DNA from 3 places in the Erythrobacter sp. genome. Region 3 is predicted to be linked to each of the others. Evidence: predicted binding sites of a transcription regulator. Region 3 holds the regulator's gene; each other region holds the start of a gene.
What was found. Region 3 encodes LexA, which represses DNA repair genes until DNA is damaged. Its sites were predicted from a motif close to GTTCCNCNCTTGTTCT; they were not measured.
Positions count from the first base shown of each region.

Region 1: RSE14_RS11200 (ribonucleoside-diphosphate reductase subunit alpha) is a predicted target of LexA. The motif match lies at 7,969-7,984, and genes of this name have one in related genera.
Region 2: RSE14_RS01310 (LexA family protein) is a predicted target of LexA. The motif match lies at 1,831-1,846, and genes of this name have one in related genera.

Region 1 covers NZ_CP136573.1:2,264,287-2,274,145, reverse strand. Annotated here, with positions in the region: gene folD (bifunctional methylenetetrahydrofolate dehydrogenase/methenyltetrahydrofolate cyclohydrolase FolD) at 1-714, opposite strand, end outside; gene RSE14_RS11235 (YggT family protein) at 714-1,007, opposite strand; gene argB (acetylglutamate kinase) at 1,129-2,043, opposite strand; gene RSE14_RS11225 (HP1242/YdcH family protein) at 2,424-2,687, opposite strand; gene RSE14_RS11220 (sulfotransferase domain-containing protein) at 2,959-3,870, opposite strand; gene RSE14_RS11215 (endonuclease domain-containing protein) at 4,062-4,421, shown strand; gene RSE14_RS11210 (ribonucleotide-diphosphate reductase subunit beta) at 4,474-5,520, opposite strand; gene RSE14_RS11205 (hypothetical protein) at 5,621-5,806, opposite strand; gene RSE14_RS11200 (ribonucleoside-diphosphate reductase subunit alpha) at 5,889-7,919, opposite strand; gene RSE14_RS11195 (baeRF12 domain-containing protein) at 8,407-8,847, opposite strand; gene RSE14_RS11190 (methyl-accepting chemotaxis protein) at 9,101-9,859, shown strand, end outside.
Region 2 covers NZ_CP136573.1:255,358-265,216, forward strand. Annotated here, with positions in the region: gene RSE14_RS01305 (hypothetical protein) at 47-1,732, shown strand; gene RSE14_RS01310 (LexA family protein) at 1,868-2,128, shown strand; gene RSE14_RS01315 (IS256 family transposase) at 2,143-3,363, shown strand; gene RSE14_RS01320 (LexA family protein) at 3,363-3,614, shown strand; gene RSE14_RS01325 (Y-family DNA polymerase) at 3,614-4,885, shown strand; gene RSE14_RS01330 (hypothetical protein) at 4,895-5,263, shown strand; gene RSE14_RS01335 (hypothetical protein) at 5,277-5,933, opposite strand; gene RSE14_RS01340 (hypothetical protein) at 6,020-6,523, opposite strand; gene RSE14_RS01345 (outer membrane protein) at 6,590-7,156, opposite strand; gene RSE14_RS01350 (DUF1810 domain-containing protein) at 7,343-7,765, opposite strand; gene RSE14_RS01355 (DUF2779 domain-containing protein) at 8,430-9,859, opposite strand, start outside.
Region 3 covers NZ_CP136573.1:610,932-620,790, reverse strand. Annotated here, with positions in the region: gene gltX (glutamate--tRNA ligase) at 1-405, opposite strand, end outside; gene RSE14_RS03125 (ComEC/Rec2 family competence protein) at 567-2,726, shown strand; gene lexA (transcriptional repressor LexA) at 2,900-3,583, opposite strand; gene RSE14_RS03115 (molybdopterin molybdotransferase MoeA) at 3,794-4,975, opposite strand; gene moaC (cyclic pyranopterin monophosphate synthase MoaC) at 4,972-5,445, opposite strand; gene trpC (indole-3-glycerol phosphate synthase TrpC) at 5,532-6,326, opposite strand; gene trpD (anthranilate phosphoribosyltransferase) at 6,328-7,320, opposite strand; gene RSE14_RS03095 (anthranilate synthase component II) at 7,317-7,928, opposite strand; gene RSE14_RS03090 (phosphodiester glycosidase family protein) at 7,925-8,773, opposite strand; gene RSE14_RS03085 (alpha/beta fold hydrolase) at 8,770-9,859, opposite strand, start outside.

The sequences.
Region 1 (9,859 bases), 1.4 Mb from region 3:
GGGCGGCAGGCGGTTGATACCGACATCGATCACGGTCGCGCCCGGCTTGATCCAGTCAGCCCGCACCATCTCCGGACGGCCCACCGCGGCCACCACGATATCGGCGCGGCGCACCACTTCGGGCAGGTTCTTCGTGCGGCTATGCGCGATGGTCACCGTGGCGTTGGCATCGACCAGCAGCTGCGCCATCGGCTTGCCGACAATGTTCGAGCGGCCGATCACCACCGCATCCAGCCCCGACAGATCGCCCAGACGATCCTTCAGCAGCATGATGCATCCCAGCGGAGTGCAGGGCACGAAGCCCGTCTGCCCGACGCTCAGCCTACCGGCGTTGATGACGTGGAAGCCGTCTACGTCCTTGTCCGGATTGATCGCGGCGATGATCGCCTGTTCGTGCAGATGGGCGGGGAGCGGCAGCTGGACGAGGATCCCGTCCACCCCTTCGTCCTGATTGAGCCGCTCGATCAGCGAGAGCAGCGCGGCCTCGCTCGTGTCGGCGGGGAGGCGGTGCTCGAAGCTCGCCATGCCGGCCGCCTCGCAGGCCTTGCCCTTGGCGCCGACATAGACCTGGCTTGCCGCGTCCTCACCCACCAGCACCACCGCAAGGCCCGGACGCCGGCCGGCCTGATGCGCGAAAGCCGCCGCGGCCTCGCCCACGCGGGCACGCAGACCCTCGGCAAAGGCCTTACCGTCGATGGTCGCCGCCTGGCTCATCAATAGGCTCCCGCCAGCCCCATCATCACCCGGGTGAGGATCTGCAGGCCAAGGATCAGCACCAGCGGCGAGAAATCGATCGCGCCGGTATTGGGCATGATGTTGCGGATCGGCCGCAGCACCGGTTCGAGCAGGCGGTTGATCGATTCATAGACCTGCCGCAGGAATTCGTTGCCCGGGCTCACCACGTTGAAGGCGAAAAGCAGCCCGATCACGAATTGCACGATGATCAGCATCACCAGCACATTGGTGAGCATCACCAGAATATCGACGAGTACAGCCAATCCTTGCATTGCGATCCGTATCCTGTGCCGGGCGCAGCGCACTGGGGCGCGGCCCTGATGAGGTCCCTGTTGGGCGTATTAGCCTGTTAATACGCCTCGCGCCAGAGAGGAGTTCCCCGCAGGCGGCAGATCAGGCCCGCACCAGCGTGCCCGCACCCCTTGCGGTGAAGAATTCGAGCAGCATCGCGTGGCCCACCCGCCCGTCGAGCACCACCGCTGCCTCGCAGCCCGATTGCACCGCGGTGACGCAGGTTTCGAGCTTGGGCACCATGCCGCCGCGCACCACGCCGTCTTCGCGCAGCTTGGCAATCGCCGCAGGGGTGAGATCGGTGAGGAGCTCCCCATTGGTGCCTAGCACGCCCGGCACGTCAGTCAGCAGGAACAGCCGCGCCGCGCCCAGGGCCGCCGCGATGGCGCCAGCCATGGTATCGGCGTTGATATTGTAGGTCTGCCCGTCCGCGCCCGGGGCGATGGGGGCAATCACCGGGATCATGCCTGCGGCCACCATCGTGTCGATCACCGTGGTATCGACTTCGGCCGGCTCGCCCACGAAGCCCAGATCCACCACCTGTTCGATATTGCTGTCAGGATCGCGGGTGGTGCGGCTGACCTTTTGCGCCGTCACCAGCCCGCCGTCCTTGCCGGAGATGCCGATCGCCTTGCCGCCCGCACCCGCGATCCAGCCGACCAGTTCCTTGTTGATCGCGCCCGACAGCACCATTTCGGCGACCTTGGCGGTGGCCGCATCGGTGACGCGCAACCCGTCGACAAAGGTGCTCTCCACCCCCAGCTTCGCCAGCATCTCGCCGATCTGCGGGCCGCCGCCATGGACCACCACCGGGTTGATGCCGACCGCCTTCAGCAGCACGATATCCTCGGCGAAGTCGCGCGCCGCAGCCGGATCGCCCATCGCGTGACCGCCATATTTCACCACGAAGGTGCGCCCTGCATAGCGCTGGAAATAGGGCAGCGCCTCGATCAGCACTTCTGCTTTCGAGAGATCGGGAAGGCTCCCTGCTGCGGTGCCGGATGTCGTATCAGTCACAGGCGTATCGTGTCCTCGGGCCATCGGCGGCGATGCGCCGCATCCCGCGTGCCCTAGCGCCTTCGCCGCGCAGTGCAAGACGGCGCGGGGCAGCCCGGGCAGCGCCTGCATCAAAGCCCTATGGTTTACAGCCGCTTGATGTTACGCTGTCTGCAGACGAGGTGAGCATGGCGAACGACAACTCCGACACCACCCCCACCGGCGACGACCGTCGCAAGGATGACCGGCGCAAGGCGCAGGAGCCGATGGAGGGCGCAGACCGCCGCAAGGGCCAGCGCCGTTCAGGCGAGGACCGCCGGACGACACCGCGCAGTTTGCGCTTGTTTCTCAAGGGGGGAGCGGACGGCGCATCGCCTCATGCGCCGCCCGCCCAAGCCTGTTCAGGCGGGCGCGGGGTTGCCTTCCTCGGCCTCGATCATCGCCGCGATTTCATCCAGCAGGTGGAGCCTTTCGCGCTTCAGACCTTCCAGCCGCTCGTCGCTGGCGGCGTCGATTTCGGCGGCGATGCGGTGGATTTCGCGGTTCACCGCATGATGCCGGTCGGCCAGCTGGACGAAGTGGGGATTGCCGATCTTCAAGCGGTGAAGCACCTCGGCATCCTGCGGAAACTCGTCGTGCAATTCGTGCGGCGTATGTGCGGACATGGTGATCTCCCGTGGTTTCGAGGGAGAGCCTAGGAGTTGTTGCCAAGCGGGTATTTGAGCGAGGTCAAATCGCACCCATCAGGGGGTCAAACCGGGGCTAGAGGGGGTCTAGCGGGGGTCTGGAAGGGGCCTGAAACCGGCTGTTTTTGAGGTAAGCTACTGATTTTACACAAACCGGCCATGTTTCACGCGGAAAAAACATCGCGCAGGGCGGTTTTGCTGCTCTCTCGTAGTCCCCCGACCTGCGGTAGGAAAGCCGCGCAGCGCTCCCTCAGGCCGGATCGAGCGCCGCGGCAAGGCTCGCGAAATCCGCGTGCCCCGTCACCGGAGCGATCCGCTCGGCCCACATGGCGTCGATCTTTTCGGCAATCACGGGCGGCACCGCGCCCGCATCGCTGGCGACCGCCTGCACCTTGCTCGAATCGCTCGCCGCCGGAACCCCGATCCGCTCCTCCAGCACCTTGCAGAACATCGCATCGTCGAAGCGGTCCTTGTGCGCGTGCATGAAATCGCGCGAAGTCATGTCGAGCACGATCGCCGCCTGTTCCGGCGTCAGCGACAGGCCGAGGAACTCCGTCATGCGCGCGATCATCGCCGCGCGGTTCTTCGCGGCCCAGCGATAGGTGGCGAGCAGCGTATCGGGCGCGTCGGCCCGCGCATACCAGCTCAGCAAATGGGTTGCATAATCGCACCCGCCCGGCCCGCCGCCCAGCCACATGGGGTAGAAGTCCTCGATCGGGATGCTGCCCGGCTCGATATGCCAGCCATCAAGGAAGCGATAATAGGAGACGAAGGTCTCCTTGGGATCGCGCAGGGTGACGATGAAGCGGGCGCCCGAGGGCAGGCGCTCGTATTCGCGGTGCGACTTGAAGCCGCGGGGCTGCGCACGCTGGGCGACATTCATGTCGAAATCGAGCGGGAGCGCGGTGTCTTCCCACGGGGTCATGCGGGAGATATCGTCGAAGTCCATGTCCCCCGCGCCGGTTGCCGCCACCATGCGGATCTGGTGGAACATCTGCTGCATCAGCGTGGTGCCGCTCTTGGCCCAGGAGGTGATGTAGACATCGCCGGGCTGCGTTACGAGCGGCCGGAAGTGGACCTGCGGCGCGCCAGCATAGAGCGCCCCCATGTTGAGCGCGGCTTCCTCAAGCGTACGCGCGCGGCGATTGAGTGGCCCCGGCATGATGTGTCTCCCCCCAGTGCGCGTAGGCTTGCGCGCCTGCGCTCCTGCTCCCCGCGGGGGAGTGTGGCATGTGTTGGGGAGTTTGCCCACCCTCGGGGTTTATTGGCGCTGATATCCCCCCTCCCGCTTGCGGGAGGGGTTAGGGGTGGGCCCTTCTTGATCTCCCGCACCCATAGGCATAAGCTTTTGAAATGCCGACCTGGAAGCCCCGCAATACGATCCGCGCCCGGTCGCTCCGGCATGCGGTGACACCGGCCGAGTGGGCCTTGTGGGCCTACCTGTCGCGCAGCCAGCTCGGCGCTAAGTTCAGCCGCCAGATGCCACTCGGCCCGTTCTTCGCGGACTTTCTATGCCGGGAATTGTCGCTGGTGATCGAACTTGACGGGTTCAGCCACGATGTCGCGCCGGAACGCGATGTGGCGCGCAACGCATGGATGGCAGAGCATAGCTACACCGTGCTGCGTATCGCCAATGCCGATGTTCACGCGAATATCGAGGGCGTGGTCACGATGATCAGGGCGGAGGTGGAGCGGCTGCGGGCGTCAAGGTAAAGTGCCCACCCCTAGCCCCTCCCGCAAGCGGGAGGGGGGTAATTGGGCCAACCTACTCCGCAGCCTCAGCCCCGAACAGCCCGGCTTCGGCCACCACGGCCTCGTCCTCGTTGACCGCCTTCGCCTTCTGGCGCTTGTCAAACGACGACCACACGGTGTTCCAGTCGCCGCGGGTGGCGCCCTTCGAGTACTCGGTCGCGCGGGTTTCGAAGAAGTTTGCGTGCTCCACGCCGTTCAGCAGCGGGGCGAGCCAGGGCAAGGGGTGGTCCTCGATCATGTAGATCTCTTGCAGGCCCAGCTGCTTCAGGCGCCAGTCGGCGATGTAGCGGATGTAGCGCTTGATTTCCTTGGCGCTCATGCCGTTCACCGGGCCCATTTCGAAGGCGAGATCGATGAAGTTGTCCTCCAGACGCACGGTCTTCTGGCAGATGTCGATCAGGTCTTCCTTCACCGCCTTGGTGAGGCACTGGCGCTCCTCGCAGAAGGTGTGGAACAGCTTGATGATGCCTTCGCAGTGCAGCGATTCATCGCGCACCGACCAGCTGACGATCTGGCCCATGCCCTTCATCTTGTTGAAGCGCGGGAAGTTCATCAGCATCGCGAAGGAGGCGAACAGCTGGAGCCCTTCGGTAAAGCCGCCAAAGGCTGCGAGCGTGCGGGCGATATCCTCGTCCGTGTCGACCCCGAACTGGTTCAGGAAGTCGTGCTTGTCCTTCATTTCCTCATATTCGAGGAAGGCCGAATATTCCGCCTCGGGCATGCCGATGGTGTCGAGCAGGTGCGAGTAGGCCGCGATGTGCACCGTCTCCATGTTGGAGAAGGCGGCGAGCATCATCTTCACTTCGGTGGGCTTGAACACCCGGCCGTAGTTTTCGTGATAGCAGTTCTGCACCTCGACATCGGCCTGGGTGAAGAAGCGGAAGATTTGCGTCAGCAGGTTGCGCTCGTTCTCCGAGATCTTCTGCGCCCAGTCGCGGCAATCCTCGCCCAGCGGCACTTCTTCCGGCATCCAGTGGATCTGCTGCTGGCGCTTCCAGAAGTCATAGGCCCAAGGGTACTGGAAGGGCTTGTAGGTGGAGCGGGCTTCGAGCAGCGACATCGGCGGTTTCCTTCAATTGGATGTCTTCAGGGCCAATATAGGCATTTGTCAGTTACGGTGCGAGCCGCGCGATGGATTCACGCGCGGGCCGCGAAATTGGTCAGGGCGCGTAGGCGATCAGCACGTAGAGGCAGAAAGGCGCGAACATGGTGATCAGCGCGATGTGGATCATCGCGGCGTTGTGGGCGTGACCGGGGACATCGCGGCGCAGTTCGCGCACGGCGTTGAAGCCGAACACGGCGCAGACCAGAAGTCCGAAAATCCCCAATCCGAACGGCAAACTCATGCGCGGCACCCCCCTTTGCGCGTATTCCCGAGGCGGCGGAGGCTGACGCGTCTGCCGCGCCGCGCCCCCGCGCCTGCTCCGCCTACTGGCAGCTCAGGCATTCCTCGTAATCGGTTTCGGCGCTCAGTTCGATCTTGGGCGCTTCGGGCGTGTTGTCCGCCTCCACCCCGCCGACGAAGCCGGCGCGCTGCACAGACTTGGAGCGCAGGTAGTAGAGCGACTTGATGCCCTTTTCCCACGCCTGGTAGTGCAGCATCATCAGATCCCACTTGTCGACATCGGCGGGGATGAACAGGTTCAGCGACTGGGCCTGATCGATGAAGGGCGTGCGGTCGGCCGCGAATTCGAGCAGCCAGCGCTGGTCGATCTCGAAGCTGGTCTTGTAGACCGCCTTTTCCTCCGGCGTCAGGAAGTCGAGGTGCTGCACCGAACCGCCGCGTTCGAGGATCGAGTTCCACACGTTGGTCGAGTTCTTGGCCTTCTTCTCGAGCAGCTTTTCCAGATACGGATTGCGCACGATGAAGCTGCCCGAGAGGGTCTTGTGGGTGTAGATGTTGGCCGGGATCGGCTCGATGCAGGCCGAGGTGCCGCCGCAGATGATCGAGATCGACGCGGTCGGCGCGATCGCCATCTTGCAGCTGAACCGCTCCATCGCGCCCATGTCAGCGGCATCGGGGCACGGCCCGCGCTCCTGCGCCAGCAGCATCGAGGCTTCCGATGCCTTGGCGTGGATATGCTTGAACATCTTGAGGTTCACAGCCTTGGCCATCGCGCTTTCCATCGCGATGGCCTTCTGCTGCAAGTAGGAGTGGAAGCCCATCACCCCGAGGCCGACCGAACGCTCGCGCGCGGCAGAATACTTGGCGCGGGCCATCTCGTCCGGCGCGCGGTCGATATAGTCCTGCAGCACGTTGTCGAGGAAGCGCATCACGTCCTCGATGAACTGCTTGTCGCCGTTCCACTCGTCCCAGGTTTCGAGGTTGAGCGAGGAGAGGCAGCACACCGCGGTGCGATCATTGCCGAGGTGGTCGATCCCGGTCGGCAGGGTGATTTCCGAGCACAGGTTCGAGGTCGAGACCTTGAGGCCGAGATCGCGGTGATGCTTGGGCATCATGCGGTTTACGGTGTCGTTGAAGACGATGTAGGGCTCACCCGTGGCAAGGCGGGTTTCGACCAGCTTCTGGAACAGCGAGCGGGCATCCACCGTGCCGCGCACCGAGCCGTCCTTGGGGCTCTTCAGTTCGAACTCGGCGCCTTCGCGCACGGCTTCCATGAACTCGTCGGTGACGAGCACGCCGTGGTGCAGGTTCAGCGCCTTGCGGTTGAAGTCGCCGCTCGGCTTGCGGATTTCGAGGAACTCCTCGATCTCCGGGTGCGAGATGTCGAGATAGCACGCGGCCGAACCGCGGCGCAGCGAGCCCTGCGAGATCGCCAGCGTGAGGCTGTCCATCACGCGCACGAAGGGAATGATGCCGCTGGTCTTGCCGTTGAGGCCGACCGGCTCGCCGATGCCGCGGACATTGCCCCAATAGGTGCCGATGCCGCCGCCCTTCGAGGCCAGCCACACGTTCTCGTTCCAGGTGCCGACGATGCCTTCGAGGCTGTCCGACACCGAATTGAGGTAGCACGAGATCGGCAGGCCGCGATTGGTGCCGCCGTTCGAGAGCACCGGGGTCGCCGGCATGAACCACAGGTTCGAGATGTAGTCGTAGAGCCGCTGGGCGTGATCCTGATCGTCGGCATAGGCATCGGCCACGCGGGCGAAGAGGTCCTGATAGACCTCGCCGGGCAGCAGGTAGCGATCGGTCAGGGTGTCCTTGCCGAATTCGGTCAGGCGATCATCGCGGCTCGCATCGGTGACGATGGTAAAGCGGCGATCATTGACCTTCTTGCTGTCGGTCCCAGAGGCATTGGCGGCCGCTTCCTTGGCCGCCTCGACCATCGCGCCGGCCAGCGCCTCGGTCGCCTTGGCGGCGATCAGCGCGTCCGAACCTGCATCACTCGTCTTCATGGTCACGGCTTTCTTTTCCTTCACCGGCGCTGTCACGCCCGTCCCTGTCACGGCATCATTGAGCACTTCGTCTGTCACGCCGTCGCCTGCCTTGAATTCCATCGCTTGCCCCACTTGTGTCCCCCGAATCACAACCCGGCACAAGGCCAATGTTCCGATTCTGTTCTATACAGGACGATCCACAGACTGGCCAACAGGATGTCCCCAAGGGGGTCCACAGGCTGCGCTGCTTTCGCCTCCCGACGCGCCCCGGATAAGCCCCCCGATCCGGCGACTCTTCCCCCGAGGCCCCGGTTGAGGGGAGAGGGAAAATCACCAAGGCTTGGGGGTCCGATTTGCGCCGAACCACTAGATGATGAATCAGGCCGCAGGTCCCGTCAACGGGGGATTAATCACCTAGTTACCATTCCGGGGCCGTCATCACCCCGTCACAAACCCGCGACGCGTGGACAAAGCTTGAGTCGCGGACCCTGCAAGCCCCAAATTGAATCTGTGAAGAAAAATATGGGGAGTGAATCATTCGAATCCACCCGTGAATCTTTTGCATGCGCGGCCGCATGATTGTTGCGTCCGGCAGGGGTCTGCTGCGTCAGTGCGCTGCCAGCGCGGCGATCACGTCATCGGTCGGATGATCGGCAAGATCCTTGTCGATTTCCGCCACCAGCCTTGCCCTGACCGCGCGGCCATAGGCCTTGCGCATCTCGCCCAGCGTGTGCGGCGCGGCGACGACCACGATTCCCGCATCGGGCCGGGCGACCGCCGCATCTTCGAGAACCGCCGCGGCGTGGTGCGCAAAGGCATCCTCGGCCAGCCGGTGCCTGTCGGTTTCCTCGTAACTGCTGCGCGCCGCGCCGGTGCTGGCGAAGCTGCGGCCGGGGGCATCCGTGCCCTGTTCATGCGCCGGGGGATTGTCCTGCCGTTCGGACAGGAGGGTTTCAAGGACGGGGTATGTCGCATCCCCTTCGTTGCGGAAGAGGAGCAGTTTCGCTCCGTCCGCAACCATCACCAGCGTGCCGTGTTCGACCTTCATCTGCCTGTCCTTCCAGACTTGCCGACCCGGTTGTGCGACGCCTTTCTCCCGGTTCGGGAGACAGGCTCCATCATAGCAGAAATCCGGCCGCGAATAAGCCTTTTGCGGCGTCCACCCGATGATCGCCAAGGCGCCCAAAAGCTTGCGCTTTTCCTAAAGCGCGCTCGCGGATGCCGCCTAGGCCGGGGTGGCGAAGCGTTAGACCGCCCTGCCCTATGCGTCTCGCCCCGAACGAGAACCGCACCGGACGCCCATGAATATCCAGCAGATCAGCCGTAAAGCCGGGATCGCCCTTGTCGCCCTGCTTGCCGTCGTCATCGCGCTCAGCGGTTTCGGCATCAACCAGATCCGCTTCGGCGGCGAGATGCACCGCGTGAACCAGCAGCTCAACGATTTCAACGCGGATATCCTGCCGCCGCCGTCCTATCTGGTCGAATCCTACATGATCGCCAATCTCCTCGTGCGCGCGCCGGGCAAGGCTGATGCCTATGCCGAAAAGCTCGCCGCGCTGAAGGCCGACTGGCGCAAACGGGCCGATCACTGGGCCGCCTCGGATCTCGATGCGAATCTCAAGCAAGGCCTGGCGCTCACGGTGTCGCAGGACGGCGAGGCCTTCTGGCAGATCGCCGAGCAGCGCCTGATCCCCGCCGCGCGCGCGGGCGACGGGGCCGCCCAGCAGCAGGCGATGGCCGAACTCGACACGGTCTACGAACGGCACCGCGAGCGGATCGACGCGCTGGTCACCGGCGCGGCGCGGCACCAGAGCGATCTCGCCCAGAGCGCCGAATGGACCCTCACCACCATCGCCGGCTTCCTCTCGCTGGCGGTGCTGATCGTGTTTGCCGGAGTGGCGGCGGCGATCACGCTGCTGCGCCGCAAGGTGATCGAACCGCTGGTCAGCACCGCCGATACGATGGAGCGCATGGCCGGCGGCGATCTCGACGCGGGCCGCCGGATCGAGCACGACAACAACGAGATCGGCACCATGACCCGCGCGATCGAGACCTTCCGC
Region 2 (9,859 bases), 360 kb from region 3:
CCCCCTTCTCGTATTCAAGCGCTCCGCCCCCCTTAAGGAGCCGCTCATGTCAACTTCTTTGATCGAGGCCGAGATTAAGCGGTTTCTTCGTGACGACCGCGCCGAGGTGCTTTGCATCAAAGGTAAGTGGGGCGTTGGAAAGACTTTCGCGTGGCGGAAGTGGCTTGCTGATATCGAAGCGGATGGATCCCTGAAGTCGAAGAGTTATGCCTACGTCTCCTTGTTCGGGCTCAACTCCCTGGATATTTTAAAATACTCGATATTCGAAGCGACGGTTACTCCTGAACACCTGCTTACCGGGCCGGACGTATCGACGGTAAACGCGCTCGTCCGGAAGGGCTTTGATCTGGGCCGAAAGTCCAAGGGTTTGCTCGAACCCATTCTGGCGCTGGCTGGCTCCAAGGATGGCGGTGAAGCCTTGTTCCGCAGCGCCTACATGCTCGTGAAGAACCAGTTGGTGTGCCTTGATGACTTGGAGCGCGCCGGTGAAGGCTTGGCACAACGGGACGTTCTTGGACTTGCGTCGGCGCTTAAGGAGCAACGCAACTGCAAGGTTGTGCTGCTTCTCAATGTCGAGGAGATGGCTCCTGAGCAGAAGCAGGAGTTTGAGCGCCAGCTCGAGAAGGTGGTGGACGTTTCGCTTGTATTCGATCCAAACCCTCAGGAGGCAGCTGCAATTGCCCTGTCCGGTAATACCGAATTGGATGATATGCTTCGCAAACGGACGATCTCGCTGGGTATCGTCAACATCCGCGTTATCAAGAAGATCGAGCGATTAGCTGCTCGCATCTGCGCGATCCTAGCGGGCACCAACAAGCAGGTAATGGAGCAAGCTGTCTCGTCTGTTGTCCTAGGTGGCTGGGCGGAATTACAGCCTAGCGAGGCACCAGCGTTCGAGACGCTGAAAAGCTACAACCGCCTCGTTATGTCTCTTAAAGCTGGTAAGAGCGATAGAGAAGAGGAGCGCCCCAAGTGGGCCGATCGGCTGGAGAACTATGACTTTACCCATACCGACGATCTTGACCTCGTCATTTTCGAAGGGGTCCAGAGTGGCTTCTTTGATGAGCAGAAACTGAAATGTGCTGCAAAGTCGCTTGAGGATTCAATCATCCAAAACTCGCGGGACAATTCCTACGCCAAGGCGTGGGATCAATATTGGCATGATCTATCGGTACCAGACGAAAAGCTGCTCAAAGACATTCATACGGGGGCGCTAGAAAACCTTGGGATCATAAATCCGGTCAACCTTAGTGGCACCGCCGGGTTGCTTCGCGAATCAGGTATGAACGCGGAAGCCGATGACCTGATTGATCGCTACATGGAGGCGAGAAAAGACGAGGGGAAAGCCTTCTTTGACCTCTACGAACATCACTTCATGTCTGGCGACGCACCCGATCCTAGGCTTATCGCCGCGTTTGAGGCCAAGCGCGCAACATTCGTAGACGTTCGAGACCCAGGCCAGGTTCTAATCCAAATGAGCGCGCAACAGGGTTGGGAAGAGGAGGATGTTGAACTTCTAGCTTCGCTGACCGCTAAGCAACTTATGGCGGTGTTCGACGCGATGAAGGGCCCCGAACTTAGGCGTTCTATCCAGTTCGCCCACACACTGGCCAAGTCAGGCTCCGAACATGCAGATACGCTCAATGGCCGTCTTGCTGAGGCAATGAAGACGATGGCGGCAAGGTCTTACCATACAAAGCGCCGGTTGAAGTCATGGCGTGTTCCTCTTTGATTGGCATCTAGGAGGCCGTCGACCCTGATTGGGTTGGCTGACACGCTTGCACTGACCAGGTGGGGGCATCTGTCCAATTGACGAATCGGTGTGTCGATGTTCTATTTATGTTCCATTCATCCAGGAATATGAAACGTGCTGCGCCTTGTCGATAATCCCACGCCTTTGGAACTGCCGCTGTTCACCTCCACGGTGCCGGCCGGCTTCCCGAGCCCGGCGGACGACCACATCGAAGGCAAGCTCGACCTGAACGAACATCTCGTGCGCCGGCCGGCAGCCACGTTCTTCGTGCGGGCGTCAGGGGAGTCGATGCGCGGAGCCGGGATCTTTGATGGCGACTTGTTGATCATCGAGGGACTGTCAGGAATTCCGTGTGTGGTCGGGCATAATGGGTAAAAAGGAGTCCCACTATGTCACGACGCAAAGAGCCGACGATCCCGTCTGATTTGCTTGACCGGCTTCTGGCCGGCACCGATGCCGCTGCTGCCTTGGGTCAAGGCGGCTTGCTGGACAATCTGAAGAAGGCGCTGGCCGAACGGGCGCTCAATGCCGAGATGGATCATCATCTTGGCGATGGCCAGGCCGGCAACAGCCGCAACGGCTACGGCCGCAAGACGGTGATCACCGACAGCGGCAGGATCGACATCGACGTTCCACGCGACCGTCAGTCGAGCTTTGATCCGCAGCTGATCGCCAAGTATCAGCGCCGTTTTCCGGGGTTCGATGACAAGATCGTGTCGATGTACGCGCGCGGCATGAGCACCCGCGAGATCGTCGGGCACCTGCACGATTTGTACGGCATCGACGTCTCGCCCGACCTGATCAGCACGGTGACCGACGCGGTGCTCGATGAAGTCGCCACTTGGCAGCAGCGGCCGCTTGATGCGATTTACCCGCTGGTCTTTTTCGACGCGATCCGGGTCAAGATCCGCGATGAGGGCACAGTCCGCAACAAGGCGATCCACATCGCGCTGGGCGTCCGCGCCGATGGCGCCAAGGAGGTGCTGGGCCTGTGGCTCGAGCAGAATGAAGGCGCCAAGTTCTGGCTGCGGGTGATGAATGAGCTCCGCAACCGCGGCACCGAGGATATCCTGCTGGCCGTCGTCGATGGCCTGAAGGGCTTTCCCGAGGCGATCACCGCCGTGTTCCCGGACGCGATCGTGCAGACCTGCATCGTCCACCTGCTGCGTAACTCGATGGACTTCGTCTCCTGGAAAGACCGCAAGGGCTTGGCGACGGCGCTCAAGGAGATTTACCGAGCTCCCAGCGCCGACGCGGCCGAACAGGCGCTGACCGCGTTCGAGGCGGGGCCTTGGGGCTTGCGCTATCCTGCCATCGGCCAGAGCTGGCGGCGCGCCTGGGGCGAGGTCATCCCGTTCTTCGCATTTCCCGACGAGGTGCGCAGGATCGTCTACACCACGAACGCGATCGAAGCCCTGAACTCGAAGCTCAGGCGGGCCGTCCGGGCCAGGGGCCACTTCCCGAGCGACGAGGCCGCCACCAAACTGCTCTATCTGATCTTGAACCGATCGGAGAAAGAGTGGAAAATGCCACCACGTGAGTGGTCCATGGCCAAGGCCCAGTTCGCCGTTCTGTTCGGCGAACGCTTCATCAAGGCCATGGCGGCGTAATGTTCAAACGCCCGACCACACACGGAATTCCTGACAGTCCCATCATCGACCGTGGTGTCGCCCCGCATCCCGACGACATCGTCATTGCTATCTTGCAGGGCGAGCTAACCGTCAAACGCCTCAGAAAGACCGACGGGAACTGGCACCTGGCTGCCGAAAACAGCGCGTATCCGTCATTGCCGCTCGTGGAAGGCGACTGCGAGATCTGGGGCGTGGTGACCCATAGTATCCGGCGCCACTGCGGCCGCTGATGGCCACCTTCGCGCTGGTAGACTGCAACAACTTCTATGCATCCTGTGAGCGGCTTTTCCAGCCCCGCTTGCGGGGGCGGCCGGTTGTGGTTCTCTCGAATAACGATGGATGCGTAATTGCACGGTCGAATGAGGCGAAGGCGCTGGGTGTCGCCATGGGCGCGCCGTTGTTCAAGATCCGCAAACTGATCGAGGAGCACGATATTGCTGTCTGCTCGTCCAACTACGCCCTCTACGGTGACATTTCCGAACGCGTGATGAGCGTTCTGGGGTCAAATGCTCCGGGCCATGAAATCTACAGCATCGACGAGTGCTTCCTGGATCTCGACCGCTTAGCCGTGGCGGATCTGACCGAATGGTGCCGTAACCTTCGGCAAACGACCCTGCAGTGGACAGGCATCCCAGTGTCTGTCGGCGTGGGGCCGACTAAGACCCTTGCCAAGCTGGCCAACCGACTGGCGAAGAAGTCGGCAAAGGCCGGCGGCGTGCTCGACCTGGTGCATCATCCGAACTGGATCGATGCGGCCTTGCGCAAAACGCCGATCGGCGATGTCTGGGGCGTGGGGCGCCGATGGAGCGCTATGCTGGAGGAGCGCGGCATCCGGACAGCCCACGACCTCGCCAACGCTCAGGACGGCTGGGTGCGCCAGCGAATGGGTATCGTCGGTCTTCGAACCGTTCATGAATTGCGCGGCCTCGTCTGCCACGCGCTTGAAGACCAGCCGCCACCGAAACAGACGACATGTTGTTCGCGTACCTTTGGCAAAGCCATTTTCGACAAGGGCCAGGTCCATGATGCCGTGATGAGCTTTGCCGAGCGGGCGGCGGAAAAGGTGCGTCATGCCGGTCAGGCGGCAGGTGCTGTGCAGCTATTCATACGGACCGATCCGTTCGCGCAGGACTTGCCACAGAAGTCAGTATCAGGTTCTGCGACGTTCCACCGGCCAACGTCCGACACCCGCGACATCACTGCCGCGGTCTTGAGGATTTTCGAGCGCATCTGGAGAGATGGATATGGCTGGCGGAAGGCCGGCGTGCTGCTGCTCGATCTGGCTGCCCCCGGGTCTGCCCCAGCATCGCTCTTCGACGTAATCGAGGCGCCCGACGATGGACTGATGCAGGCGATCGACCGGATCAACGGTCGCTATGGCCGTGGGACCGCCCGGTTGGGGTTGGCCCAAAAGGATGCTGAATGGCGCATGCGCCGAGAAAACCTTTCGCCCAGCTTCACGACCCGTTGGGGGGATATACCTGCCGCGAAGATGGGGTAAGAGTGAGCCATGGACGCTGCCGATCCAGACCTGCCTGACGCTGCTGTTGAACACATCAGCCAGATGCTGACGCTGGCCAAGAGCAAGCATCAGGAGGCCATGGCGTTGCTCGGCACGCCTGATCCGAACGCCCTGCCACGCCTGCGCGCAGTGCTCCGCCTCTTGGAAGAAGTCGAACTGTTGGCCGATGACGCGACAAGCTATGTTGAGGCAGAAGTGATGAGGGCCGCTATCAAGGACCTGCATTTCCAGCAGGCGGCCGTTCAAGTGGCCATAGCTAGGCTGGAGAACGTGAAGGTCCAGTACCCATGGGCGACGCCTTGGCCATGGTTTACCCTAATCGTTCTGGCGACGCTGTTGGCGCAGGTTATCGGGTAAACCGCGAAGCCTGTTAATTTATCACGTCAGAGATTTTGTAGCAGGTCGCATCATGTCGGCGACAAGCTTCAATCTGAAATTCCAGGATCTTGTCGATTGGGCTCGAGGGATTTTGCATGAGGAGCGATGTGGCCAACTCCGAAGCAGGATCCCACCGTTGACTGCGTCGCATCATGTCGACCAATCGCGTAGAGAGGCTGATCTTTTCGTCTGCTTCTAGCTCTTCGCTTGCCAAGGCGCTCTCGAGCAATGAAGCAGCGCGCCTGCGGCACTCGCGCGCTGACACATCATCGTGACTGTCATCTGCATCCCAAGCTGCATTAAGGGCGTACTCGGCGGCCTCCATTTTCTGGCCCGAGAATTCCGCAATATGGCTCGCGGTCATGAAGCGCCTTATCAAGCCTTGGGTTCGAGACGCCCATGAAGTCTCCATTTGCGCCAATTCATTCAGCAACGCTTCCACGCCTTCGACTTTGGTCTCAATCGACGGATAGGCATAGTGACAGTGTGGACACTCTTCGACCCAGTATGCCATGGTCGATCGCATCATTTCCGGTGGTCGCAAATCAAGATCTGGCGAACCAAATTGATTTGTACTCATGATGGCGGTCTGTTTGCTTTTCTTGCCACACGCGGAGCAGGTGCGCTCACTTTGATCCATCGTCGTCATCGTATTTCCTCACTGCCTTCGGCAATTCCTAACCTAAAGTTGCTGTTCTAGGGGGCAGCTTAGAGCCCCCTAGAAACTAAGCAAATTCAGTATGGGATGGCTTCCGCCGTGAAGGCGTTCACGAACTGCCCCGGTTGCATCACAGCCGAGCGGCCGCTTACCAGCCATGTTGCGAATACGGCGGCGACCGTGTTGCCTTTGCCTTCCTGACGATGGACGCCGCGCATGGCATAGTCGCGGCCTCGGACATTCACCTTTTCAAAGGTGACCTCGAACTTGCCAGATTTGCCGCCAACCGCCTTGCCGGTTTTCCAGGTTACGCTGGCAACCACCTGTGAGCCCCGGGGAATAACTACCACCCCACCATCGGATATGTCGTTGACGACCGTGAAACCGACTTTTTGGCCAACCTCGACATGCTTGGAAGAGATTTCGGCATCGGGCGTCACCGAAATCAGTGTGCTGGCGGGAAGGGCTCGCTGTGCGACTTGTGTGGGCATTGGTGCCGGAGCGGTCGTCGTTGGCTGAGCACTGACTTGGGGGCTGATGGCTGCAATGGATAGAGCCCAGGCAAAATGATGGATTTTCATGAAGAAGGCCTTCTTGAACGGGGGGAACCCTCCCGGCGCACCGTAGGTGCCCCGGGAGAATGAGTATCAGAAGCGGTAGCCGACGCCGAAGATGGCCTGGTTGCGGTTTACATCTTCAGAACCGTAGCGGGTGTACCGGTACTCGCCCTTTACGAACCAACGGTCTGCAATGCGTTGCTCAAGACCTGCGCCGAGGCGAATGCCGTCACTGGTGCCACTCTCATAAGCCCAAAGGCCGTAGCCGGCTGCTGCACCTTCGTAGCCGGCATTGCTGTAGCCGGCTTTAACGTATGCGAGGGTCCCATCACTGAGCTTGGCGCCGACGCGTGCCGAAAGTTCAATGTCCCGGCGCGCGACCTGCGAATAGGCCACACCAAGATAAACGCCTTCATCCTTCACAGACGAGTAGTCGAGATTTGCTTCAACGCCGACAATGACGGTCTCACCGACGGGAAAATCGTAGCCGATACCAACACCGGCAGTTGCGCCATCGACGGTATAGACACTGGAAACGGCATCGTAGCCGCCGTGCAGATCCACGCGGAAGCCCTGAAAGCTTTCGGCATGTGCAGCGGTGGAAACGAGAATGGCGATCGGTGCGCCAATAGTGGCAGCGAAGAGACGCTTAGTCATAAGACCCCCTGAAGGTGAATGTTTTGAAAAAACGGACGCGGGCGATTCCCGCAACCTGCAGGTTCTTTAGACTTTCAGAGTGTCAAAACCGGGCACGGGTCGCTGGACGGCATTGGGGAATGTGCCCCAAAGTGGCATTGCTCAGTTTAGCGCGGCAGCAAACCCAACTTGTCCGTGCATGGTCGGCTACATGGCCCTTAGCAAATCGAGTGTGTGCTGGTCCCTAGTCCCCCGAAACCACCGCTCGAGAGCCGCCGTAAAGAGCTTCTGCGTGGGGGCAGCCTCGGCAAACAAGGTAAGGGAAGAGTGCAGCTTCGTTGCGTCGATTGAGCCAAGCACAGCTTTAGGATCGGAAAGCGGTAAATCCTGAAGGGCTTCAACGCATTCGAGGTACCGGTTGCCTAGAACCGGATGAGCTAGATACGCTCGTGCTTCGTCAAGCGAACCGATCCCGTAACGTTGGGCTGTCTCGCTCCTGCCCAGTCCCGCCAACTGAGGAAAGATAAACCACATCCAGTGTGATGTTTTTCTGCCGCGAGTGATCTCGCTAAGCGCCTGAGAATAGATGCTAGTTTGCGCCTCAATAAAACGATCCAGATTATATTCCATGGAGTGAGAAGCGCTATCAATCAAAACAGTTTGCCGTAAATCTTGTCCCGCTCAGGTGGACCGTGCCGCAAAGTTATCAGCAACGTAAGGAGCAAACCATACGTGCGGCACGGCCCGCCTGAACGGGCCAATCCTGATTTGTGCGTCCAATCGAACACTTAGCCCTAGCTTGCCGACTATCGGTTGATCTGGATTGTCAGTGGGCATAGGGCAACCGAAGAGATTGTTCTAGTGTATGTATTGCCCAAACCGTCGTAGATGCACTGCTTGGTCATGCCAGTGACGACCTCACCAGACTTATAAGCAGTTATTGATCCACCTGACGGCTGGCGCATTTGATTTTCAGTCGCAGGCGACGGCCGCGAGACTTGGATCGACAAAGGGCAAAGCGCCACTGACGAAATTGTTCTCGTGTACGTGCTGCCCAAGCCATCATAGATGCACTGCTTGGTCATGCCTGAGGAAACTTCGCCAGTTTTGTATGCGGTTATCGTTTGGGCATTAACCTGCGAGGGTGCCAAAAGCGTGCCGATGGCAACCAAAGTTAGAAAACCGATCCGCATCATTACCTCGCACGTCTGAATTTACAGGTACCGTACCCTTCGATTGGAACAAAGCCAGGCATGATTGCCATATGCCGAGGCATCTATGTCCCTGAATGGCATTACTCGGCTTTTCGATGGGTCGGATAAGGCGATCCAACCATCCGACTAAGAAGCACAACCATCGCCCACGTATCCCGCTCACAATATGCTTCGAGGGCGGAGGCTATTTGTTTTCTGCGCTCCGGTGCGCAATTGGGCGACGCCGCTTCAAGCCAGGCGAGTTGTGCAGCGGCGCCGTCACCCACTTCGAGGTCGGAATAGTCGAGTTCAGGCGCAATTGTCGGGAGCACCTTCTTGATCGACCAGCTGCCGCGTTGATCTCTGTGGTAATAATGAGCTTGGGTAACAGGCAGGAGATCGACGAACCTCTCTGCAATAGCCAAAAGCTCTGGCGCCAAGTCAGGCACTGCATCTGCCAAGCCCCTGACACAACTCCGCTCAAAGCTCGCATTATAGGCTATGATGGCGCCAGCGGTTCCGACGCATTTAATCAGCGCCTCTGCACATACTCGTCGAGGATCAGCACCATCTACGCTTAGGAAACTGCGATGGGTTATAGACCCGTCCGCTAGCTCCCTATGGCAGGAAAACTGAAATGGGACTTGCTGGTATGGTCTTGTGCCGATCCACGCCGGTACAGGCAGGGCAATGGTCTCAAAGTCGAGATAATACCTCGGGAAGTGCCAGTTTTCCGTCACCTTCATTGCACCGGCAGGGTCATGGTAAGGGATGCCGGAAATCGTTGCCTGGTGAACAATGCGGTGTTGAGGCTTCTTCAGAAAGTCGAGTGAAAGTTCTCTGAGATCGAAGACCCCTTCTTGGGCCATTTCGTCTGCAAGACGGCGGCCAACGCGGGGCAGAATGTCGATCGGCCACTCTGGTGGCTGCGGCTGGTTTTTGCCGCAATAGGCTTGAAATTCGCAGCTGAATGGCTTGGTACAGTGGGCACCGACATCTACTGAGGGCTCACCGCCTGCAAGCGTCTCCCTAGCTTTGGAGACAATGTCGGTCCGACTTTCCGCGATTGGGCGTACCGCTTCCAAAAGATGGGCGTCACGGAGCAAGCCGTCATAGTTTCCTGGCTCGGCCAAAACGAAACCAGTATCGATGTGGCGGATCGTTGCGGCCTCGATTGCCATGCCGCAGCCCTCCAGAACCCATACCTGAGTTGCCAAATCGCCGAGGTGATAATCCTTTACTCCCGTCGAGCTTTTAACTTCGGCCATCTTCCAGCTTCCAGCCGGAGTGGGTTCAAGGATGTCTACCTGAACCAGAACCCCATCATGGACGAATGTTGCTTCGTAGATTGGGCCTTGATGTCCTGCAGCCAACAAATTGGTGGTTTGTTCGAGAGCGGCTTTGAGATCCGGCTGCGCTTCGACCATCACGCCCCCAGGCACGAGGTCGCAAGCGATGGCACCAACCTGATGACCTGCGGCGAACCTCAGTTCTGATTGTGCTTGGGTTTCAGCCAAATCCCGGCGGTGCA
Region 3 (9,859 bases):
GTCATAGCGCAGCGGCTTCTTGTTGGCGCGCTGCTCCTCGCGCATGGCTTCGAGTTCTTCGGGCGTGGCGAAGCACTTGTAGGCATGGCCCGCCTTGAGCAGCTGCCATGCGACTTCGGCGTGGCGCTCGGCCCGGTCGGACTGGAACAGCGGGGGCGCGTCGTAATCGAGGCCCATCCACTCGAGACCCTCGATGATCGCGTCGATCGCTTCCTGGGTGCTGCGCTTGCGGTCGGTATCCTCGATCCGCAGCAGGGTGCGGCCGCCATGGTGGCGGGCGTAGAGCCAGTTGAACAGCGCGGTGCGCGCCCCGCCGATATGCAGGAAGCCGGTGGGCGAGGGCGCAAAGCGGGTCACCACCTCGCCGCTCCCGGACTCGCTCGTCACGCTGCTTTCGCTTGCCATGGCCTGTCAATTCCTGTTCACTTTGAGCGGCTTGGCAATGGATTGCCCGGTCACAGGACAAGCCGATGCGCGATGTGCCGATCATTCCGATGGGAGACACCCCCGGCAGCACGCCTGACGGGAGCGGTGTTCCGGCGCGCCCTTGGCAAAGCGCGCGGCCAATGTCCAGCACTCGCACGGGTGGAAATGGCTCCGGAGGCAAGGGCCTTGGCAGCGCTGTGGCGGCAAGGGCGGAGCGCTTTCTGGCCGAGGCAGGGTTTGACCGCGCGCCGTGGCTGACGGTGATCTTCATGGCCGGGATCCTCGCATGGTTCGCCCTGCCGACGCCGCTGGCATGGCTGGCGGCGCTCGCGGGCGGGGCCGGACTGGCGCTTGCCGCATGGCGGATCTGGCCGGCGGGGAGCGCGGGCGAGGATGCCCATGTCCACCTGGGTCAGGCGCTGATCGCTGCGGGGCTGGTGTTCGCGGCCGGCATTGCGGTGATCTGGGCGCGCTCGGAGATGGTCGGCACGCCGCCGCTCGCGCAGCCGGGCATGGCGTTGCTGCACGGCCATGTGCTGGAGCGCGAGGACCAGCCCGCCGAGGGGCGCATCCGTCTGACGCTGGCGGTGCGCGATGCGGCAAGCAGCTCGGCTTACAAGGTGCGGATCAACGTGCCGCTCGACAAGCTAGGCAATGCGCCGATTGCCGAAGGCGCGGTTGTGCGGCTGCGCGCGAGGCTGATGCCGCCCGCCGCACCGATGCTGCCGGGGAGTTATAACTTCGCGCGCGCTGCCTGGTTTCAGGGACTTGCGGCAACCGGCAGTGCAATCGGCCCGGTCGAAGTCGTCAGGCCCGCTGCCACCAGCGGCGGCACGGCGAGCGTGCAGCGCGCCTTGGCGAACCATGTGCGGGGGCGGGTCGAGGGCTCGGCGGGCGCCATCGCGGCGGCCTTTGCCAGCGGTGACCGGGGAAGCATCAGCACGGCCGACGAGATCGCGATGCGCGATTCGGGGCTCACCCACCTCCTCTCGATCAGCGGGCTGCACGTGAGCGCGGTGATCGCAGCGGCCTATTTCGTGGTGATGCGCCTCCTCGCCCTGTGGCCTGCGCTGACCTTGAGAGTGCGCCTGCCGATCGTGGCGGCGAGTGCGGGGGCGATGGCGGGGATCGGCTACACGCTCCTCACCGGCGCCGAGGTGCCGACCGTGCGCAGCTGTGTGGGCGCAATGCTGGTGCTCGGCGCGCTGGTGCTGGGGCGCGATGCCCTGTCCTTGCGCATGCTGGCGGTGGCGGGCGGCTTCGTTCTGGTGCTGTGGCCCGAAAGCGCGATCGGGCCGAGCTTCCAGATGAGCTTTGCGGCGGTGCTTTCGATCATCGCCTTCTCGACCAGTGCGCCGGCCTGCGCTTTCCTTGCCGCGCGTGACGAGCCGTGGTGGGCGCATGGCTTGCGGCGGGCGGCGATGCTGTTTGCGACCGGCATGGTGATCGAACTCGCGCTGATGCCGATCGTGCTGTTCCACTTCCACCGCGCAGGGCTTTACGGGGCGGTCGCCAATGTCGTGGCGATCCCGCTGGTGACCTTCGTCTCGATGCCGCTGATCGCGCTGGGGCTGGCGTTTGATCTGGTGGGGGCAGGCGCGCCCTTCTGGTGGGCGACCGAGCGCTCGCTCGATCTGCTCCTGTGGATCGCCCATGTCACCGCCAGCCAACCGGGGGCGGTCAGGCTGATGCCGCAGATCGGGATGGGGGCCGTGGCGCTGTTTGCGGGCGGGGGCCTGTGGCTTGCGCTGTGGAGCGGACGGGCGCGGCTCTGGGGCTTTGCGCCGGTGGCGCTGGCCAGCGTGCTGGTGCTGCTCACCCCTGTGCCCGATGTGCTGGTGGCGGGCGATGGCAAGCAGGTGGGGATCACCATCGCGGGCGCTGATGGAGAGCGGCATCTGCTCTCCTTGAGAGACAGCCGCTCGTCCTACGCGCGGGACAATCTGATCGAGCTGGCGGGCGTCAAGGCCGATCCCGTGCCGCTCGCCGAGTGGGAGGGCGCGCGCTGTTCCACGTCCTTCTGCACGCTGGTGCTGGAGCGGGGCGGGCGGGATTGGGTGATCCTGATGGCCCGGACCCGTGACCGGATCGAGGAGCGTTCTCTCGCGGCGGCTTGCGGCAAGGCCGATATCGTCATTGCCGATCGCTCGCTGCCGCGTTTGTGCCGGCCGCGCTGGCTCAAGGCGGACCGCCGGATGCTGTACCAGACGGGCGGCCTTGCGATCCATCTGGCCGATCAAAGGATCGAAACCGTGGCCCAGAGAGAGGGCCGTCATGGCTGGTGGCAGGCGGCCGAGTGAGGCCGGAAAACCCGCTTCAGGCGGGGGTCAAGTGCCGCTCATCGGGGGGTCATCTCGGGGTCAACTGGGGGTCAAATGCGGTCAAGGCCGCCCTTGGGAACCCTCAAAAGCGGCCTTGAAAACACATAAGTCATTGATTTTGAATAATCGGACGAAAAATCCGCCCGGAAAAATCAGTGATAGCGGCGCAAAAGCCCGGCGAGCTTGCCCTGCACCTGCACTTCATCGGGGCGGTAGTACTGCGGATCATAGGCCGCATTGGCCGGATCGAGCCGCACCTGGCCGCCTTCCTTGCGCAGATATTTGAGCGTCGCTTCCTCGCCGCGCACCAGCGCCACCACGATCTCGCCGTCGCGCGCGCTATCCGTGCGGCGCACCAGCGCAAAATCGCCGTCGAAGATGCCGGCTTCGATCATCGAATCGCCCGAAACCTCGAGCGCATAATGCTCGCCCGGGCCAAGCAGGGCGGCAGGGACGGGGAGGGTCGACTGCCCTTCCAATGCCTCGATCGGCGCGCCGGCAGCAATGCGGCCATGCAAGGGCAGTTCGATCACGTCATTGGCAGGCTCGGGCTGAGCAGCGCGCGGCGCAGGCATGGGCACGACATTGTCGCTGGCCGCAGAGCCACGCGAAGGCGTCGTGTCGCCCGGCTCCCGGATCACTTCGAGCGCACGCGCCCGGTTGGGCAGTCGGCGCAGGAAGCCGCGTTCTTCCAATGCGGAAATCAGCCGGTGCACGCCCGACTTGCTCTTCAGATCGAGCGCTTCCTTCATTTCTTCGAAACTGGGCGAGATGCCGGTTTCTTCCAGCCGCTGCTGGATGAAGACGATCAGCTCGCGCTGCTTTGCGGTCAGCATTGCTCCAAACTCCTGTGGTCGCACTCACGACGCGCCCGTCAGGCCCGCCGTGCCATCCCTTGCGTGCGCCAAGAGGCACCAGCCCCTTTTCAAGAAGGCATCAGGTGCGTTGCCTGCACTCGTCGTTCCGCCATTAAGGTGAACGAACAAGGAACAATTAGGCAACCATGGAACGCGAGTCAAGCGCGCTGGACAGCGAAGCCCAGCGGTTCAGCCAATCCGGAGCGGAAACACCCGCAAAGCCTCACCCGCCGCAGCCGCAGGCGCATGGGCCGCGCGGTCGATCAGGCAATCGGCCGCAGCCAGCGCGCTGAGGGCCGAAGAATCCTGCGAACCGGCAAGCCGCACTGCGCCGCCTTCGATCACCGCGCGCAGGAATTCGCGGCGCGGACCGATCGCGGGCAGGGGCTCGCCCGCCTGCATGGTCAGCGCGGCGGGCAGGGGCGCAACATCGCCTTGCAGCGCGCGCACCAGCGGCAGGGCAAAGAGGAAGGCGGTGACGAAGCTAGATACCGGATTGCCCGGCAGGCCGAGGATCACCTGCGTGCCCCGTGTGGCCACCAGCAGCGGCTTGCCGGGCTTGATCGCCACGCGCCAGAAGGCGGTCTCGGCGCCCCAATTGGCGAGTGCGGGCTTGATCAGATCATGATCGCCGACCGATGCGCCGCCCGAGGTGACGAGCACATCGGCCCCCTCGGCTCGTGCCAGCGCGGCTTCCAATGCGGCCATATCGTCGCCCACCGGGCCGAGCCGCAGCACCTCGCAGCCCAAGGGCGCGAGCATGGCGGCAATCATCGCACCATTGCTGGCGGGGATCTGGTGGGGGAGGCAGTTTGCGGGATCGACGCTGAGCTCGTCCCCGCTATCGAGCACGGCCACGCGCACGGGGCGGGTGACGCTCACGGACCCATGCCCGCCTGACAGCGCCAGCGCGATGCGACCTGCGTTGAGGCGCGTGCCGCGGGGGAGCAGCAGATCACCGCCATGAAAATCAAACCCGCGCAGGCGGATATGGCGACCGGTGGGTGGCACTTCGCTGGCGGTAACCATGCCGTCTGTGACGCGCGCATCTTCCTGAAGCAGCACACGGGTGCCGCCCTCTGGCACATTGGCGCCGGTCGAGATGCGCACGCATTCCTGCGGAGCGATGACGCCCGCAAAGGGCGCGCCCGCGCGGCTTTCGCCCACCAGCGCCCACGGCCCGTCGCTCGGCCCCAGCGCATAGCCGTCCATCGCGGAAAGATCGGCGGGGGGCTGGGTGCGGGTTGCGTGGAGGTCTTGAGCCAGCACCCGCCCGAGTGCGGCTTCGGTGGTGATGGTTTCTGCGGGAAGCACGGGGGCGAGCGCCAGCAGGCGGGCCTGCGCTTCCTCCAGTGCCAGCGGCGGGTTCAAATTGCGGCTTTCCAGTCGCCCGACTTGCCGCCGGACTTGGCGATCAGGCGCACCTCAGAAATGACCATGCCCTTGTCGAGTGCTTTTGCCATGTCGTAGATTGTGAGGAGTGCGACGGAAACGGCTGTCATCGCTTCCATTTCGACGCCCGTCTTGCCTGTCAGCGAGGCCGTGGCCGTGGCCCGGATCGCGCCCTCTTCGTAATCGAAGTCGATATTCACCGCTTCCAGCCCGAGCGGGTGGCACAGCGGGATCAGCTCGCCCGTGCGCTTGGCCGCCATGATCCCGGCGATGCGCGCCGTGCCCAGCACGTCGCCCTTGGGGGCATTGCCGGCGCGGATGGCTTCGAGCACCTCTGCCGACATGGTGATCCACCCGCTGGCGACCGCGCGGCGGGCCGTGGCCGCCTTGCCGCCGACATCGACCATGTGGGCCGAACCATCTTCGCCGAGGTGGGTGAGCTTGTTCATTCGTCCCCTCTAGCCGTTCGTGTCGAGCGAAGTCGAGACACCCCGCACAGGCCTCTCGACTGCGCTCGAGGCGAACGGGTGCCGTGCTATTCTGTCCCCAGCAGCGCGCGCGTGGCACTCGCAATATCGTCAGCGCGCATCAGGCTCTCGCCCACAAGGAAGGTGCGCACGCCGCAGGCTTCGAGACGCTGGCAATCGCTGTGGGAATTGATCCCGCTTTCGCCCACCAGCAGCGTGCCTTGCGGCGCGAGCGGGGCGAGGCGTTCGGTGGTGGCGAGGCTGGTGGTGAAGGTCTTGAGATCGCGGTTGTTGACCCCGATCAGGCGCGACTGGAGGACGCGCGCGGCGCGCTCCATCTCGGCCTCGTCATGCACTTCGACCAGCACGTCCATGCCATATTGGCGCGCTGCGGCTTCGATTTCGGCCATCCGGCTGTCCTCCAGCGCGGCGACGATGATCAGGATCGCGTCGGCTCCGAGGCTGCGGGCTTCGAGGCATTGCCACGGATCGACCATGAAGTCCTTGCGCAGCACCGGTAGCTTGCAGGCGGCGCGTGCGGCGACGAGGTAATCCTCGTGGCCCTGAAAATAGGGCGCGTCGGTGAGCACCGAGAGGCAGGCGGCGCCGCCCGCTTCATAGGCGGCGGCATGATCGGCCGGGCGGAAATCGGCGCGGATCAGGCCTTTGGAGGGGCTCGCCTTCTTGATCTCGGCAATCAGGGCATAGGAGCCGCCCGTGGCCCGCGCACGCAGCGCAGCCTCGAACCCGCGCGGGGCCGTTTGCGCGGCAGCGGCGGCTTCGAGCGCGGCGGTGGTGGTGGCGGCCTTGCGGACGGCGACTTCTTCGCGCTTGGTGGCGCAGATTTCTTCGAGCTTGTTCATGTCACTTTGCCATGGCGATCCAGCGCAGGAGGAGATCGAGCGCCTTGCCGGAATCGAGCGCCTCTGCGGCCATTGCGGCGCGTTCGGGCCAGCTTTCGCCGCGTCCCGCCACGGTGAGCGCGCCAGCGGCATTGAACAGCACCGCGTCCCGGTATGGCCCGGGGGTGCCGATCAGCAGCGCCTTCAGCGCCGAGGCATTATATTTCGCGTCATCGCCCCTGATCGCGGTGATCGGGGCGTGGGGCAGGCCCGCTGCCGAGGCGTCGATGCGCTCCATCGTGAAGGCATTGCCCGTCACCACAGCGACTTCATTGCCGCCTGCAAGGCTCAATTCGTCGAGCCCCTCGTCCCCCGAGACGATCAGTGACTTGCCCGTGCCGAGCCGTGCCATGGCGCCGGCATAGATCGGGACATATGCGGGGCGCGCGATGCCGATCAACTGGCTTGTCACCTTGGCCGGGTTGGAGAGCGGGCCCATCAGGTTGAAGATCGTGCGCTGGCCGATCCGCACCCGGATGGGCTGGATGCGCGCCATGGCGGGGTGATGGTTCTTGGCGAAAAGGAAGCAGATGCCGATTTCGGCCAGCGTCTTTTCCGCCGTGCGTCCGGCTGCGTCCATGTCGAGGCCGAGGGCCTCCAGCGTGTCCGCCGCGCCTGCCTTTGACGATGCCGCGCGGTTGCCGTGCTTGGCCACTGGTACTCCGCAGGCCGCGACGACGAGGCTGACGGCGGTCGAGACATTGAGCGTGTGGTGCCCGTCGCCCCCCGTGCCGCAGACGTCGATTGCGCCTTCGGGGGCATCGATGGGGATCAGCCTTGCGCGCAAGGCCCGCGCCGCGCCGGCGATCTCGTCAGACGTCTCGCCGCGCGCGGAGAGCGCTACGAGGAAGTCGGCGATCTCCGTTTCGGAAGGGCTGCCGTCGAGCAGCACGCCGAAAGCGGCTTCGGCCTCCGTCTCGCTGAGCGGCGTGGTGATGTCGGGCAGGGCGCTCATGCCGAGAGCCTTGCCGGCATCACCGGCTCCAGCCCGCACAGACGGACGAAATTGGCGAGGAGCGCGTGGCCATGCTCGGTGGCGATGCTTTCGGGGTGGAACTGCACCGAATGGATCGGGAGGGTCGCGTGGCGGAAGCCCATGACGCTCGGATGATCGGCCCCCGGCGTCTCGGCATGGGCGTTTGCGACCAGCTCAGCGGGCACATCCACCACTTCAAGGCTGTGATATCGCGTGGCGATGAAGGGGCTGGGGAGGCCTTGGAACACCCCGGTCCCGTCATGGGTGACAGGCGAGGTCTTGCCGTGCATCAATCCGCCGCGCTGCACCGTGCCGCCGAAATGCTGGCCGATCGCCTGATGACCGAGACACACGCCCATCAGCGGCTTGCCCGCATCGGCACAGGCAGCGACCAGATCCAAGCTGATCCCCGCTTGCGTAGGCGTGCAGGGGCCGGGCGAGATGAGGAAGCCCGCCGCATTGGTCCGCAGCGCTTGCGAAGCGGTCAGCGCGTCATTGCGCTCGACGCGCACCTCGGCCCCCAGCTCCATCAGGTAATGGACGAGGTTGAAGGTGAAGCTGTCGTAATTGTCGATGACGAGAATCATTCCGGCGTCTTACCCTCTTGCTTCGTCACAACAATGATCGGACCCACGCGGCCCTTGTCCATGCGGCCCCTCGCCGGGTCCCACAGGCTGGAGATCGCCCCGTCGAGATAGAGCGCGTTCTTCACCTGGAGTTCGTCACGGAAGAAGCGCGCCAACTGCCCGAAGCTTACCGGCGCATCGGAAATCACGAAATGCGCCCTTCCGCTGGCATCCACGCCCACGCCGTTGCGCACTGCCTTGGAAGGGCCATCGTCCTGGATCTCGGGGTGGAGTTTGCCGTCCACCAGCAGCATCGGCCCGGACTGGGTGCCGAAAGCCGGCCGGTCACCCACGGTCTCGAAGAAGGTGTTGCTGCCCAGCACGCGCCATGCGCCGCCAGAGCCGAAGAACACCCCGTTGGGCTTCATGTAGAAATTGCCGCCACCTTCCTTGGCCCCATCCCCGCGATCCAGCTCCTTCAGCCGCTCGCCGCCCTCGACATAGTAGCCAATGGGTTTGAGGTCATCGCCATACATCCCGCCATTGATGGCAAAGGCGATGCCGCCCGCGTCAACGCTTTTTGCGAAGGCGCTGATCGAGCCGAAAGGCTGCTTGTCCGGGCCTACGTTGGCCATGTCGATCCGATGCTTTGCCGGATCGGCGGTGCAGACCGTGAGCGGCACTACCTCGAAGGTCACCGAACGACAGGCCGATTCCGCCTGGGCAGTCGGCTCGGGCGAGGGGCTGGCGCTCTCGGCCGGATTGGCTCCGTCCAAGCGGCTGCGCACCACGGGCTCGCCCGCAGGCGCTTCCGAACAGGCGGCAAGAACCAGCACGGCGGAGAGGGCGAAAAGCGCCGACCTCACGGATGTTCCTCCATGAAGCGCAGCAAATGTTCCATCCACAATTGCGGGCGACTGTGCGAGCCGTGACCAAAGGTCTCCGCGCTCGCCGGAATCAGCACGAAGCGCGCGTTCGGCATCCGTTTTGCCAGCGCCTCGGGTTCGCCAAGCCCCTCGGGATTGATGAAATCATCGGCCGAATTGATCCACAGCACCGGCGCGGTGATCTCTCCAAGGCGCGGGGCCGGGTTGTAATTGCGCGAGGCATCATACTGGTAGATCGTGTCATTGGGATCGGCCGCGCGCGCCAGCAGGCGTGCCTTGCTCGCCGCGAGCAGGCTTTGCGCGGCCTCCAGCGTCGGGGCTTCGGCCTGCATGCGGTAGGGATTGCTGCCCGCGATCAGCGACATGTTGGCAAAGGTTTCCTGACCCTGCTTCAAGGCCGCAGGATCGGCGTAATTGCCGCCCGCGTAAGCCGGATCATTGCGGAAGCCGTCGATCACGATCTGGCGGAACATCCGGTTGCGTCCCGCAATCGGGATCGCATTGCAGGCGAGCGGCACGTAGCGGCGCACGAAACCGGGGTACATCGGCCCCCACACGAAGGACTGCATGCAGCCCATCGAGGTGCCGATGATCATGTCGAGCCGCGCAATGCCGAAGCCTTCGGTCAGCATCCGGTGCTGGGCGCGCACCATGTCGTCATAGTCGTAACGCGGGAAGGCGAGGCGCAGCCCGTCGCTCGGCTTGCTGCTCTTGCCGTGGCCGAGGCTGCTGGGCGAGATGACGAACATCCTGGTGATGTCGAGCGGGGCTCCGCGCGCAAACATCAGGTCGCCGAAATGGGGCTGGAGCAGCGAGGTGGCATCGCCGCCCGTGCCGTGGAGCAGCATCACCGCATTGACGATCTCGCCCGCCGCATTGCGGCGCGGGGTCCCCAGCGTGAGGGCGTGCATGGTGATCTCGGGAAGGGTCTCGCCCGTGCCGAAGCGGAAATCCTTGAGCGCAATGCTGTGCTCTTTCGCCTGTGCGCGCCAGTCCTCGGCGCGGAGCGCTTGGCCCGGCAGAGCGAGCGCGAGCACCAGCATCAGCGCCAGCGAACGGATGGCG